Regions from separate parts of the Pantoea sp. SO10 genome, predicted to be linked through region 3. Evidence: predicted binding sites of a transcription regulator. Region 3 holds the regulator's gene; each other region holds the start of a gene.

Evidence for each region. Region 3 encodes PurR, which represses purine synthesis genes. Its sites were predicted from a motif close to CANGCAAACGTTTGCNTG; they were not measured.
Region 1: a site for PurR is predicted at 2,595-2,612, ahead of guaD (guanine deaminase). Genes of this name have one in related genera too.
Region 2: a site for PurR is predicted at 2,254-2,271, ahead of rbsD (D-ribose pyranase). Genes of this name have one in related genera too.

What each region holds. Positions count from the first base shown of each region.
Region 1 covers NZ_CP040095.1:2,104,242-2,109,229, reverse strand. The annotation lists gene FCN45_RS09840 (MDR family MFS transporter) at 1-353, shown strand, start outside; gene FCN45_RS09835 (DUF1161 domain-containing protein) at 385-681, opposite strand; gene FCN45_RS09830 (DUF1283 family protein) at 734-1,069, opposite strand; gene FCN45_RS09825 (YnfA family protein) at 1,200-1,529, shown strand; gene ydfG (bifunctional NADP-dependent 3-hydroxy acid dehydrogenase/3-hydroxypropionate dehydrogenase YdfG) at 1,656-2,402, opposite strand; gene guaD (guanine deaminase) at 2,787-4,115, shown strand; gene xdhA (xanthine dehydrogenase small subunit) at 4,112-4,988, shown strand, end outside.
Region 2 covers NZ_CP040095.1:4,183,898-4,188,885, forward strand. The annotation lists gene rbsC (ribose ABC transporter permease) at 1-308, opposite strand, end outside; gene rbsA (ribose ABC transporter ATP-binding protein RbsA) at 305-1,813, opposite strand; gene rbsD (D-ribose pyranase) at 1,821-2,240, opposite strand; gene FCN45_RS19410 (YgiW/YdeI family stress tolerance OB fold protein) at 2,413-2,808, opposite strand; gene qseB (quorum sensing response regulator transcription factor QseB) at 2,989-3,651, shown strand; gene qseC (quorum sensing histidine kinase QseC) at 3,648-4,979, shown strand.
Region 3 covers NZ_CP040095.1:1,874,412-1,879,399, forward strand. The annotation lists gene punC (purine nucleoside transporter PunC) at 1-1,013, opposite strand, end outside; gene punR (DNA-binding transcriptional activator PunR) at 1,124-2,035, shown strand; gene purR (HTH-type transcriptional repressor PurR) at 2,032-3,057, opposite strand; gene FCN45_RS08755 (YnhF family membrane protein) at 3,332-3,421, shown strand; gene FCN45_RS08760 (C40 family peptidase) at 3,478-4,272, opposite strand; gene FCN45_RS08765 (Grx4 family monothiol glutaredoxin) at 4,637-4,972, shown strand.

The DNA.
Region 1 (4,988 bases), 230 kb from region 3:
TGACCAGCACCACGTTTCTGGTATCGGTACAGAACCATGCGCATTACGACATTCGCGGCATTTGCACCGCCTCAATCATGTTCAGCCGCATGATCGGTTCGGCGATTGGTACCGCGTTATTGGGCGCGGTGCTGAACCTCAACTTGTCGCTGCGTCTGCCGCAGGCCGACGATCCGATGCAGAAAATCATGTCGCCTGAAAGCCGTCAGACGCTGTCGGAGGCGACATTGCATGACTGGACCGGACAAATCGCCAGTTCTTTACATTGGGTGTTTGTCGTGTCGTTGCTGATTGCGCTGCTAACGTTGTGGGTGGCGTGGATAATGCCGCGACAAAGGCCGGAAGTGGAATAAAAGCAGGGCGGCCAGAGAGCCGCCCGAAAGTTTACTGCGCTGGCGTATCCTGAGAGCTTCCCGCGCTGTCTGGCACGGTGCTGTCACCATCACGGCCATTTTTCTTGTAGACGATTTTCTGTGTGTCGTTCTCACAATGACCCACAACCTGGCCGCCGACCTGATCGGCTTGATCATTGGCCACGATATCCAGCGTGAAGTCCGATTCGGCGACGCCGTTGTTAATGATTTTTTTGCTGATGTCCGCTTTGACGCTTTCACAAGAAGCTTGCGCCAATACCGGCAGCGACAACATCGCCATCAGCAGCACTGCATTACGTTTTTTCATCATTCACTCCTTTGGTCAGAAATCCTGTCAAAACTATAGCAGTGATAAACGATTAAGGTGCAATTGGACGTCCGGTGCGGCGGTCGAGGCAACGCAGCGTATTCGGTTCCCAATAGGCGTTAACGTTGTAGCTCTTTTCGCAGGAATCGCGGGTATCAAAGGCTTTGTCCGCTTTATCGAACTCTTTCTCAACGCGCGTATTGACCTTATTACGCAGGTTTTTGGTATCGTTCCACTGCTCTTTGCTCTGGCGCGCGGCTTCATTACTGGAGGCGCTGCTGCCATCTTCAATAATCAGGCGATCGGTTTTGGCCGTAGCGATGGGCGCAGCCATTAACAGGCTCGACGTCACCACGGTAGCCAGCAGGGCGGAAAACAGTTTTTTCATCGTCATTTCCTTCAGTTAACACCAGCACAGCCGGGATCGCGGCTGTAACAACCACTGGCGCTAGTATATCATCGCTGCTTCTTTGCTCACCAGCGGTGAGCGCTTTGTTTAGCTTAGCGAGAGATTTTCTATGCTGGTCAAAACCGCCTTGCTGTTTTTTTTCACTGCGATAGCGGAAATTGTTGGCTGTTTCCTGCCGTGGCTATGGTTGAAGAAGGGCATGACTGCGTGGCTGCTGGTGCCAGCCGCGGCAAGTCTGGCGCTGTTTGTCTGGTTGTTGACGTTGCATCCCGCCGCGAGCGGGCGCGTTTATGCGGCCTATGGCGGCGTATACGTGCTGACGGCGCTAATCTGGCTGCGCGTGGTGGATGGCGTAAAACTGAGTACGTGGGATTGGGTCGGCGCGCTGGTCGCCTTGAGCGGCATGTTGATTATCGTGACCGGTTGGGGCCGCGCGTAATCATCGGCCACACCGGCGTGCGAGATCAGGGGAAACATCCCGATGCGGTCGTCGCGGCAAAAGCCGCCGGAGCGCCTCACAGGATGGTCGCCCCGGGTATTTCGATCAAACAGCGTGTAACCGCGATTAACCTTTATGCACCTTCAGTCCCGCGGTGGTTTGCGTCACCGGCATAATCTCCAGCGTATTGATGTTGACGTGCTTCGGCAGCGTCGTCACCCAATACACCGCTTCGGTGACATCTTCCGCCGTCAGCGCGGTGGTGCCTTCATAAACCTGGCCCGCTTTATCGTCATCGCCCTTAAAGCGCACGTTTGAGAACTCGGTTCCGCCCACCAAACCTGGCTCGATATCGGTCACGCGCAGCGCGGTGCCGTGAAGGTCGGTACGCAGATTCAGGCTGAACTGGCGCACGAACGCTTTGGTCGCGCCATACACGTTGCCACCCAAGTAAGGCCAGCTGCCGGCAATCGAACCGATATTCACGATATGACCAACATTGCGTTCAACCATTGCCGGCAGCACCGCACGCGTCATGTACACCAAACCTTTGTTGTTGGTGTCGATCATATTTTCCCAGTCTTCGATATTGGCTTTGTGCGCCGGTTCCACACCCAACGCCAGGCCAGCATTGTTAACCAGCACATCAATATTGCGCCATTCAGCGGGCAGGGAGGCGATCGCTTCATCGATGGCGGCGCGATTACGCACGTCCAGCTGAACGGTATACAGATTGTCGCCCAGCTCATCTTTCAGCTCTTTTAAACGCTCAGCGCGACGTCCGCTGGCGATCACTTTGTGACCTGTAGCAATGAAGCGGCGGGTAATACTTTGACCAAAACCAGCAGTTGCGCCAGTAACACAAATAATCATCTCACTGTTCCTTATACGATTTCAGGTTATCAGCCACACCTTAGCATTAACCTCGAACCCATGCTCATGAAAACCCAAAGCAGCGTGTTGCAGGATTTTTCCTGCACATTACGAGTGCAATGGCGCACCACAAAGACGCATCTCAACAGGCGATAATCACGCCATGCGCAATAAAACTCGCCGCAATGTTAAATCGCAACCGTTTGCGATAGCAGGCAACCGGTTGCGCATACGTTTGCTCGTCAAGCTTGACACAAAAACGCATCGGAACAACCTATTATATTGAAAGTAAACAGTATTTTTTGTTCTTTGCATTGGCATGCGCTTTGCAAACTATCTTTAAGGCAATCACCTGCACTCATAAAAAAGCACCAAGGAACCATTATGCTTTACGCACCCGAAACGCTGCTGCGCGCCAGCTTCTTTGATTTCACCGCTCTGGCCGCGCAGCCAGACGACATCGCTGCCAATGCACGCTATCTCGAAGATGGCTTATTAACGCTGCGTGACGGCAAAGTGGTCAGCCTGGAAAGCTGGCAAATCGCGGAAGGGCGCGTTGATCCCACTCGCGTCACCGATCTGCGCGGTAAACTGATCGTGCCCGGCTTTATCGATACCCATATTCATTATCCGCAAACCGAAATGATCGGCGCCTTTGGCGAACAGCTGCTGGAGTGGCTCAACCAATATACCTTCCCGGTGGAGAGCCAATATCACTGTCCCGATCACGCGGCAAAAATGTCGGCGTTCTTCCTGCATCAGCTGCTGTCGAATGGCACCACCACCGCGCTGGTGTTCGGCACCGTGCATAAGCAGTCGGTCGACTCGCTGTTCAGCGCCGCGCAGCAGCTGGATATGCGGCTGATTGCTGGCAAAGTGATGATGGATCGTAACGCGCCGGAATACCTGACCGAAACGCCGGAAGAGAGTTATCAGCACACGCGTGAACTGATTGAGCGCTGGCATCAGCGCGGTCGCCTGAGCTATGCGCTCACGCCGCGCTTTGCACCGACCTCGTCGCCGGAATTGCTGGATAAAGTGCGTCAGCTGCGCGAGGAGTTTCCTGATGTCTGGATGCACACGCACCTAAGTGAAAATCCGCAGGAGATCGCTTGGGTAAAAGCGCTATTCCCGGAGCGCGCAGGCTATCTTGATGTTTATCATCATCACCAACTTACCGGCAAACGCAGCGTGTTCGCGCACTGCCTGCATCTGGAAGATCAAGAGTGGCAATGCCTGCATGACACCGATTCATCAATTGCCTTCTGCCCGACCTCAAACCTGTTCCTCGGCAGCGGCTTATTCAACATCAAACGCTGCTGGCAGCAGGGCGTACGCATGGGCATTGGCACCGACGTGGGCGCAGGCACCACCTTTAATCTGCTGCAAACGCTGGGCGAAGCCTACAAAGTCGGCCAGCTACAGCAATACAAACTCAGCGCCTGCGAAGCGTTTTATCACGCCACCTTAGGCGGCGCGCACGCGCTCGATCTGGATGACGTTATCGGCAATTTTAACCCCGGCAAAGAGGCCGATTTCGTGGTACTCGATGCGGCGGTGTCGCCGCTGCAGAAGCTGCGCAATGCCAACAGCAAAGACATCTGGGAGCGGCTGTTTGTAATGATGACGCTTGGCGACGACCGCAACATCGCGCAAACCTGGGTGAGCGGCAAACCGGTTTGGCAGCGCGAAAGTGAGGAGCAAATCGCATGATCCAGTTCTTACTCAACGATCGTTTAATCACCGAATGCGAGCTTGATCCCAATCTCACCGTGCTTAACTACCTGCGCGGCCAGCAGCAGCGTCGCGGTACCAAAGAGGGCTGCGCGTCTGGCGATTGCGGTGCCTGCACCGTCACGCTCGGTAAAGTCGTCGATGGGCAGATGCAGTATCAGGCGGTGAACAGCTGTTTGACGCTGGTCAGCAGCCTGCAAGGCAAGCAATTGATTACCGTGGAAGATCTCAAGCAGGGCCGCGAACTGCACAGCGTGCAGCAAGCGATGGTGGATTGCCACGGCTCGCAATGCGGCTACTGCACGCCGGGTTTTGTGATGTCGCTGTTTACTCTGCAGAAAAACAGCGCTGGCTGGGATCGACATCAGGCAGAACAGGCGCTGGCGGGTAATTTATGCCGTTGCACCGGCTATCGTCCGATCATGGATGCGGCGCAGCAGGCGTGTGAACAACCAGATGCGGATGCCTTCCGTGCCAATGCACCCGCGCTAGTACAGCGTTTACAGGCGCTCAGCAACGATGAAGTACAGATCATCGAAGCCGCGGGCAGCCGCTGCTATCTGCCGAAAACAGTAGCGCAACTCGCCGAGCTCTATCAGCAATATCCTGAAGCCCGCCTGGTGGCTGGCGGTACCGATCTGACGCTGCAAATCACTCAGCAATATCAGCGCTTGCCGCTGCTGATCGCGCTGGAGCAGATTGATGAGTTGAAGGTCTGCCACGAAGATGAAACGCATCTTTACCTCGGTGCTGCCGCCTCATTGCAGCATTGCTATCAGTTTTTAGCGCAGCACATTCCAGCGTTTAGCAGCATGCTGGAGCGTTTTGCCTCATTGCAAATTCGTAATCAGG
Region 2 (4,988 bases), 1.9 Mb from region 3:
GCAACGGCCACCAGCGCATTCACTTCTAATCCGACAATCGATGCCGCCACCGCGCCGGTCAGCGCCAGCAGCGATCCCACCGACAGATCAATGCCCGAGGTCAGAATCACCAGCGTCATGCCGACCGCCATGATGGCGTTGACCGACGTCTGCTGCAGAATGTTGAACATATTGGCCAGCGTGAAGAAGTTCGGGCTCTGGCTGGCAACCACGGCGATCAGCACGATCAATGCAATCAGTGATTTCTGCTCCAGCAGCCAGGCTTTGCTGAACCAACGACGGCTGGCGGGTAAGGTTTGGGTGCTCATACTACTAACTCCTCGCTGTGTTGCTTACCGACTGCCGCCGCCATCAGGGATTCCTGGGTAGCTTGCTCACGGGAAAATTCGCCACTCAGATGGCCTTCATGCATCACCACGATGCGATCGCTCATGCCCAGCACTTCCGGCATTTCCGACGACACCAAAATGATGCTCAGCCCTTCGGCTTTAAACTGGTTAATTAACTGATAAATTTCTTTTTTTGCCCCGACATCGACGCCGCGTGTCGGCTCATCAAGAATCAGCACATCGGGGCGCGTCATCAGGCCACGCGCAATCGCCACTTTTTGCTGATTACCGCCAGACAGCAGACCAATCGGTTGCTCCATTGACGGAGTTTTAACGTTGAACAGGCGGATAAAATCGCCCACCGCCAGCTGCTCATCGCTGTGGCGCAGGTTGCCCGCGCCAGTGCTGAAATAGCGCAGCGCGGTCAACGACATGTTCTCTTTCACCGACATGCCGAGCACCAGACCATCGCGCTTGCGGTCTTCCGAGATATACACAATGCCGCTGGCGAGGCCATCCTGCGGAGAGCGGGTCACGATCTCGCGGCCGTTCAGCGTCACTTTGCCTTTGCTGCGCGGCAGCGCGCCGTACAGCACTTTCATCAGTTCAGTACGTCCTGCGCCCATCAGACCCGACACGCCAAGGATTTCCCCTTTGCGCAGCGTAAAGCTGACGTTATCAACGCCCGGACCGCTGAGATTTTCGACTTTTAAGCGGATCTCGCCCGGCTGTTGATCGATACGCGGATATTGATCTTCCAGCTTGCGGCCGACCATCATCTCGATCAGGCTCTCTTCGCTGAGATCGCACACCGCGCGTTCGGCAATAAACTGCCCATCGCGGAACACAGTGACGTCATCGCAAATCTCGAAGATCTCTTTCATGCGGTGCGAGATATAGACGATGCCGCAGCCCTGCGCTTTCAGTTCATTGATGACGCGGAACAGCGACAGCGTTTCGGTATCAGTCAGCGCATCGGTCGGTTCATCCATAATGATGACTTTCGACTCGAAGCTGAGCACTTTGGCGATCTCGACCATCTGCTGATCGCCAATCGACAAATCGCCCACCAGCTTGTGGCTGTCGAAACGCAGATTAAGGCGCTTTAATAGCGCATCCGCTTCGGCATACATCTTTTTCCATTCGATGCGGCCAAAGCGGTTCACAAACTCGCGGCCAAGGAAGATATTTTCAGCAACAGTCAGCTGCGGAATCAGGTTCAGTTCCTGATGGATAATGCCAATGCCTGCTTCCTGCGACGCCTTTGGACCGGAGAACGCCACATCCTTACCCAGCCACTGCAGGGAACCGGCATCCATGCTGTAAATGCCGGTCAGCACTTTCATCATGGTGGATTTGCCCGCGCCGTTTTCACCCACCAGCGCCATCACGCGTCCCGGATAAACGGCCAGCGATGCGCCATTCAACGCCTTCACGCCAGGAAACGACTTTTCAATTCCTTTGAGTTGCAATAACGGTTGCATAGCGGCCTCAGAAGGTCACGCCGGCGCTCAGGATGACATTCGCATACGGAGAACACTCTCCGCTGCGAATGACCGCCTGACTACGCTGCGTATGTTGTTTGAATTGTTCATGGCTGGTGTAACGGATGGTGATGACATTCCCCTGGTGCTGTTGCAAGGCTTCGAGCACGGCGAGCAGTGCGCTGTGGAGCTGCGGATTGTGCTGCTTAATCTCCTCCGCTATCAGGGCGCTTTCGACCTGCATCTCCTGCGTGACAACGTCAACTACCTGTAGAAATTCGGGCGTACCCGGCGTTAACGCCAGATCGATGCGCTGTGGACCGGCCGGAATTGGCAAGCCTGCATCTGCAATCGTCAGCGTATCGGTGTGCCCCAGGCGAGCAATCACATGTGAGACTTCAGCGTTTAACAAGCGACCTTTTTTCATTTATTCCACTCCACAGCGAAACGTTTCGCTGATCGGGAGTGTATAAAATGCGCACGGCAACTCAATGACGGCATCACGGAAATGTGATCGCCATCGAAACGTTTCGCTTGTGCCAGAGAGAATTTGAGTTTGGTGGGATTTTGGAGCCGCTGCTGCGGCCCCGAAGATGGGATTACGGCAGTTTACGTACCTGTTTCACGTCCAGTTCGATCGAGTTGAAATCTTTATCCAGTTCGCCGGTCAGTTCTACCTGATCCTTCGGCGTGATGGTCAAACCGTTCCAGCGTTTATGATCGATTTCAACCTTCATGGTGCCGGTGGCATCACGGAACTGATAATCCTCATCACCGATTTGCTTCTCAAGCGTACCGCGCACGGTAATCCAGCTATCGTCTTTCATCTCTGCGGCCTGTTTCACCGTGACAACGCTGGTGTTATCGGCTTTGAACCCACCGGACTTCACCTGCGCGGATGGCGCATTGGGATCAACAAAGCCACCTTGCTGAGCGGCAAGAACCGGCGTGGCGGCCAGGGCGACAATCGCTAACAGAGCTGCGGACTTTTTCATAATTCACCTCTTTTCCATGAATGTGTCGGTTTACGGGAGCTATTTCACCATAAGGTTCTTAACAGGATCTTAAGAGAATCCGTTTGGCTAACATTCATGAAAAATAGTCTATTTGACGGGATTTTCGCTGTACAAGAGCAATTGTGCTTCGTATAACTCCGCTTAATAGAAGGAGAGTTGATGCGCATTTTACTGATTGAAGATGACACGCTGATTGGCGACGGTTTGAAAGTCGGGTTGACCAAACTCGGTTTCAGCGTGGATTGGTTTGTCTCCGGCGAAGCCGGATTTCAGGCGTTGACCGCCGCGCCCTGGGACGCAGTGGTGCTGGATCTGTCGCTGCCCGAACGCGATGGTCTGGATATCCTGCGTCAGTGGCGCCAGCAAGGACACGATGTGCCGGTGCTGATCCTCACCGCGCGCGATGCGCTCGATCAGCGCGTCCAGGGATTGCAACTCGGCGCCGACGATTATCTGTGTAAGCCGTTTGCGTTAACAGAAGTGGCGGCACGCTTGCAGGCGTTGATCCGTCGCCGTCATGGGCAACTGCAGCCGGAACTGAAACACGGCAACGTGGTAATGGCGCCCGGCAGCCACAGCGTGCTGTGCGATGGCGAACCCGTTAGCCTGAAAAGCCGCGAACTGGCGCTGCTGGAACTGTTTCTGCGTAATCCTGGCCGCGTGCTGACGCGCAGTCAGCTGGAGGAGAAGCTCTACAGCTGGGATGAAGATGTCTCCAGCAATGCGGTGGAAGTGCACATTCATCATCTGCGCAAGAAACTCGGCAGCCAGTTTATTCGTACCGTACACGGCGTCGGTTATACGCTGGGAGCGGCGGAATGAGTCTGTTTCTGCGCCTCGCCATCGGCTTTGTGCTGCTGATTATAGTGTGCGGCGGCCTGGCCGGCCTCAGCGCCTGGCATCAAACCCGCGATACGGTGAACGAGCTGTTTGATACTCAGCAAATGCTGTTCGCCAAACGGCTGATAGCGCTTGATCCCACCTCACTGCAGGACGTGACGTTGCCGAAAACCAAAGCGATCCTGCGCCATCACCGCGGCGATCAGGATGATGATGCGCTGGCATTTGCCATTTTCAGCGCGGCAGGCCAACCATTGTTGAACGACGGCGAAAACGGCCGTGATCTGCAATTCGATCATCAGCGCGATGGCTTTGTTGATGGCCGGCTGCGCGGTGATAAAGACAGCTGGCGCCTGGTGTGGCTCACCTCCGAGGATAAGCGCTATCGCGTGGTGGTCGGGCAAGAGTGGGAATACCGCGAAGATATGACGCGCGATCTGGCGCTCAGCAGCCTGCTGCCGTGGCTGATTGCCATGCCCTTTATGTTGCTGTTGCTGCTGGCGCTGGTGTGGTTCGAGCTGCGCCCGTTGAAACGCCTTACGCTTTCCCTGCATCAGCGTGCGCCGGATGATGCCACGCCATTGCCGGACACGCGCTTGCCTAAAGAGGTGAAGCCGCTGGTGGTGGCACTTAACGGTTTGTTCAGTCGTATGGCGCATCTGGTGCAGCGCGAACGTCGTTTTACCTCCGATGCCGCCCATGAACTGCGCAGCCCGCTGGCGGCGCTGCGCGTGCAGAGTGAAGTGATTCAACTGGCTGATGATGATGAGGCGATGCGCAAACGCGCCATTCAGCAACTGGATAGCGGCATCGTGCGCGCCACGCGTCTGGTGGATCAGCTCTTAACGCTGTCACGCGTGGAAGCAGACGATCTGCGCAGCGAGTTTCAACCGGTGGCGCTAGCGCCGCTGCTGCAAAACCTGCTGGCGGAGCACTTCCCGCAGGCAGAACAACAAAACACCGCTTTGCAGTTCACCAGCCATGCCGAACCGGTGATGAACGGTCATCCGCTGTTGCTGGGGTTGATGGTGCGCAATCTGCTGGATAACGCGCTGCGCTATTCGCCGCCGGGCAGCACTATTGATGTGCAGCTCAATGCCCGCGCCATTACCGTTGATGATAACGGGCCAGGCGTCAGCGATGAGCAGTTGATAAGGTTGGGTGAACGCTTCTGGCGACCGCCAGGACAGGCGCAAACCGGCAGCGGATTAGGGCTTTCCATCGTGAAAAATATTGCCCAGTTGCACGGCGTTCGCTTGCAGTTCAGCCAGCGCGCCAGCGGAGGATTGCGCGTCACCTTAAGTTGGTGACGCGCACAG
Region 3 (4,988 bases):
AAATTCTGTAATCCTGCCGCTTTACCGGTGGCGTGCGGGAAGGGCGCTAATGCGCTGGCCACCACAATCGGATAGATCGCGCCATTGGCCAGCGCCATGCCGCAGAAGGGCATCAGCAGCACAAACAGCGGCGCTGAAGGCATCAGGGCGATGACAAACAGACTTAGGATGCTCAGACTATACAGCACCAGCAACCACGGCAGCAGTTGCGCGCCCTGATAACGATTTAACAGCGCGCGGCAGCCAAAGCCGCCAATCAGAAACGCAATGGTCTGCGGAATATAGCTCAGGCCAATATCGCCCGGCGTCAGGCCAGCTGCGGCGAGAATGAAAGGTGAGCCCGTCAGCCACGCGAAAAAGCTCGCCGAACATGCCGAATAGATTAAGACGTTACCGCTGTAGACGCGGGTGCCTAGCAAAGTCAACCAGCCGGGTTGTTTGCCTGAGGCGACTTTCTCGCGCTTAGGTGAGGTTAACTGCAGCGTACCGATCAGCAACACCACGGCAACCAGCGTCAGCGTGATAAAGATGCTGCGCCAGTGGAAGTGGCCGATCAGCCAGGCGCCGAGCAGCGGTGCCAGCGCCGGAGACAGCGCAACCAGCGGCATAATCGTTGCAAACACTTTATTAGCTTTTGCTTTTGGATAGTGATCCACCACCAGCGCCTGCCAGCTTACGGCAGCCGCACACACGCCAATCGCCTGCACAAAACGCAGCGCCAGCATCAGGCGGACATCGGTCACCCACAGCATTCCCAGACAACCGAGGGCGAAGATGGCCAGGCCCGCCAGCAAAATCGGCTTACGTCCATAACGATCTGATAGCGGTCCCCAAAATACCTGGGCACAGGCAAAACCGCCGAGAAACAGACTCAGGCTGGCGCTGATGGTGCCGGGTGCGCTAGCAAAATCACGCTGCATATCGCCAAAGGCGGGTAAATACATATCCGTGGCAAGAAAGCCGAGCATGCTGAGCACGGCGAGATAAGGCATAAATGCTTTAGACGACAACATGTTGATTCTCTTTTGGGCAGGGTAAACGCCGGGGAGTGTAAAAGGATGCAGCGCGCTTTGTGAAACGCTAATATTTGCATGATGCTGTTAAAATTTTTGAAGGCAAAATTATGTGGTCAGAATATGCGCTTGAAGTGGTGGATGCAGTAGCGCGCACCGGCAGTTTTAGCGCGGCAGCGCAGGAGCTGCATCGCGTGCCCTCTGCCGTCAGTTACACTGTGCGCCAGCTGGAAAACTGGCTGGCGGTGCCGCTGTTTGAGCGCCAGCATCGGGAAGTGGTGATGACAGCGGCGGGCGAGCATTTTGTGCGGGAAGGCCGTTCTGTTATCAAAAAAATGCTGGCAACTCGCCGACAGTGTCAGCAACTGGCAAATGGCTGGCGCGGCGAGTTGAGCATCGCGGTCGACTGCATTGTAAAACCGCAGCGTACGCGACAGTTAGTGAAAGACTTCTACCGCCATTTTCCCGACATGGAGCTGATTATCAGCTACGAAGTGTTCAACGGCGTGTGGGATGCGTTGGCTGATGGTCGGGTGGATGTGGCGATTGGCGCAACTCAGGCCATCCCGGTGGGCGGACGTTTTGCCTTTCAGGATATGGGCGCGCTGAACTGGCGTTGTGTGGTGAGTCCCGATCATCCGCTGGTTAACAGCAAGGAGCTGGATGATGAAACCTTGCGGGCGTGGCCATCGCTGGTGCTGGAAGATACCTCGCGTGCGTTGCCGCGCCGTATGACATGGACGCTGGATAATCAGCGGCGGTTGGTGGTGCCAGAGTGGGAAACCGGGATGGATTGTTTGCTGGCAGGATTATGCGTCGGCATGGTGCCTGGCCATTTGGCGCGTCCACTGCTGGACAGCCAAAAACTGGTCGAGCTGGCGCTACCGCAGGCGTTTCCGGACAGTCCGTGCTGCGTCAGCTGGTCAGAACAGCGCGCGTCACCGGCGCTGGCGTGGTTACTGGCTTATCTCGGGGATGCGGAAACGCTGAACCACGAATGGCTCAGCGAAGTGTCGGCTTAGCGGCGGTAGTCGCGGAACGGACCGTACGCCACCGAACGGCGTTCAATCAGCGTTGGCTGGACTTCGATAGTTTGCGGATCTTCGCGCTTGCTGGTGATGCGATCCAGCAGCATTTCCAGCGCTTTTTCACCCAGTTCAGCTTTCGGCTGGTGCACGGTGGTGAGCGCTGGTGTGAAATAGCGCGCGTTGCGCACGTTATCGTAGCCAATCACCGAGATATCCTGCGGTACGCGCAAACCCATCTCATCAGCAGCGCAAATCGCGCCCATCGCCATGATATCGCCACCGCAGAACACCGCGGTTGGACGCTGTTTCTGATTTAAGATCTGTTGCATCGCCTGATAGCCCGATTCAGGCTCAAAGTCGCCCTGAACCACCCACTCCGGACGCACTGTAATGCCCGCTTCGTTCATTGCCTGCAGGAAGCCAGCATGACGTCCACCGCCGGTGTTGCGCTCCATTTGGCCAGGAATGGCACCGATATCGCGATGGCCACGTTCAATCAGATAACGCCCGGCGAGATAGCCGCCCTGAAATGCATTGTCCTGCACGGTATCGGTGAAATCACCGCGTGACGCGCCCCAATCCATCACCACCATGGGGATATTGCGGTTCTCTTCCAGCATCTGCAGCAAATCGTCTGGATATTCCGAACACATCACCAGCAGACCATCGACGCGCTTTTGCGCCATCATTGACAGGTAAGCGCGCTGCTTTTGCAGATCGTTGTGCGCATTGCCGAGAATCAGCGTATAGCCGCGTTCGAAGCAGCGGTTCTCCACCGCTTCGATAATTTCAGCGAAGTAGGGCGCTTCGCTGGAGGTCGCCAGCAGACCCAAGGTTTTGGTGTGATTAACTTTAAGACTACGCGCCACGGCACTTGGCGAGTAGTGTAATTCTTTGATCGCTTCCCATACGGCGTTACGCGTCTCTTCCGCAACGAAACGCGTTTTGTTGATGACATGCGAAACCGTGGTGGTTGAGACCCCCGCGCGTTTTGCGACATCTTTAATTGTTGCCATGAAAATGGTGCTCCTGGGCTTATCGCAACTTACTGATAAGTATATTGTTAAACGTTTGCGTCTGCTAATGCTTTTACAGCCCAAAAAAGCGGGCAAAACGGCATGTTCAAGCAGGCAAAATCACTTCATCACGCTGTAAATACAGCCTGCGCAAAATCTGTTGCGCAACGAAAGGCGGCGATTCTAGCAAGCTGGCGCGGATAACACGAGATTTTTGCCTATTGCTATGCGAAAATCGTCTTAACCCTAATAATTGTGTGACTAAGGAGTTGTGATGAATACCGACCTGAAGCTGGCGCTAATGACCACTGTTGGCGCACTGTTGATGATTATCGCCTTCAGCTTTACCGCGATCATGCATTAACAAAAAAGCCGGAGCTGAGAACAGCATCCGGCTTTTTCATGTCTGTTGCGCAACAACTAGCGAATGGTTTTTGGCGTCATCATACGACGCGCGCCCACATAGTGTTTCTGCCAGTAATCCTCACCCAATGCGCTAATCTGAATATCTTTGCCGGTACGCGGCGACTGAATGAATTTGCCATTGCCAAGATAAACGCCCACATGGTCGGCGGTACCGCGATTGTTGATGCGGAAGAACACCAGATCGCCTTTCTCCAGCATTTCACGCTTAATCGGTGCCGCATCACGCAGGTGATACATCTCATTGGCGGTGCGTGGCAGTTTGAATTTCACCAGATCTTTATAGGCGTACCACACCAGGCCGCTGCAATCGAAACCGGTGTGTGGCGAAGCGCCGCCCCACTGATAAGGTTTGCCGAGTTGACCCATTAATTTGGTCATCGCCGTTTCACGCGCTTTTTGATAACGCTGACGGTGCGCTTTACTCATTTTGATGCCGGTCAGCGCTAACGCTTCATCATCGACGGCGATCTCGGGCGTTTTCTTCGCTAAACGTTGATGACCGTATTTCTTAGCAGAGAGTTTCAGTGGGGATTTTTTGCTGGTGGTTTTGTGCAGCGCGATGTCTGTTTTGCTCTGTTTTTTGAGTTTGAATTTTTGAACAGCGGTCAGACGCGATTTTTTGGTGGTGGTGGTTTTTACCGGACGTCGTTTGCGGCGCTCGTCTTCACGTGCGCTCTTTTTCTCTGCTTTAAGCGAACTGGCGTTAACGGGCGCATGCGGAGATGCAGCGGCCACATTAAAGAACAGTTGGGCAAAAGCCAGTATGAAAAGCGTAATTAGTAGACGCATAATCCGGTTACAGGTTAAGCAGGCTGAATCAAAGCAGACTGCGTAAAAGTGAGAGAAATCTGATCAAGTGACCAGCGCCGAGGCAATTCTAATCCACTTTTTTTACAAAAGGTAAGGCCTTTTTCTATTAATATGTTACCAGATTGATTCTGTAGCAAAAATGAGCGATTTCAGCTGGTTAACACAGCGAAATTATTGCTAATTATTAATTTATTAATGCCAATTAATGATATGAAAATGTTATTTGTCATGCGTTAACTTAACAAACATGGCGATTAGCCAGTGCAAAGGCAAAATCCCGTTTTCAGTCCGGGAGCGAAATCGCTACAATAAACAAACACGAAGTAGAAGATTAAGGAAGGCAATAATGAGTACTGTTGAAAAAATTCAGCGTCAGATCGCAGAAAACCCGATTCTGCTGTACATGAAAGGTTCGCCGAAGCTGCCAAGCTGCGGTTTCTCGGCGCAAGCCGTGCAGGCGCTTTCTGCGTGTGGCGAGCGTTTCGCTTACGTGGACATTCTGCAGAACCCGGATATTCGCGCTGAAATGCCAAAATACGCTAACTGGCCAACCTTCCCGCAGCTGTGGGTCGACGGTGAACTGGTCGGCGGCTGCGACATCATCGTTGAGATGTTCCAGCGCGGTGAACTTCAGCCACTGCTGAAAGAGACCGCTGAGAAGTATAAAGAAGCGGAATAATGCAGAAGGCCGACAC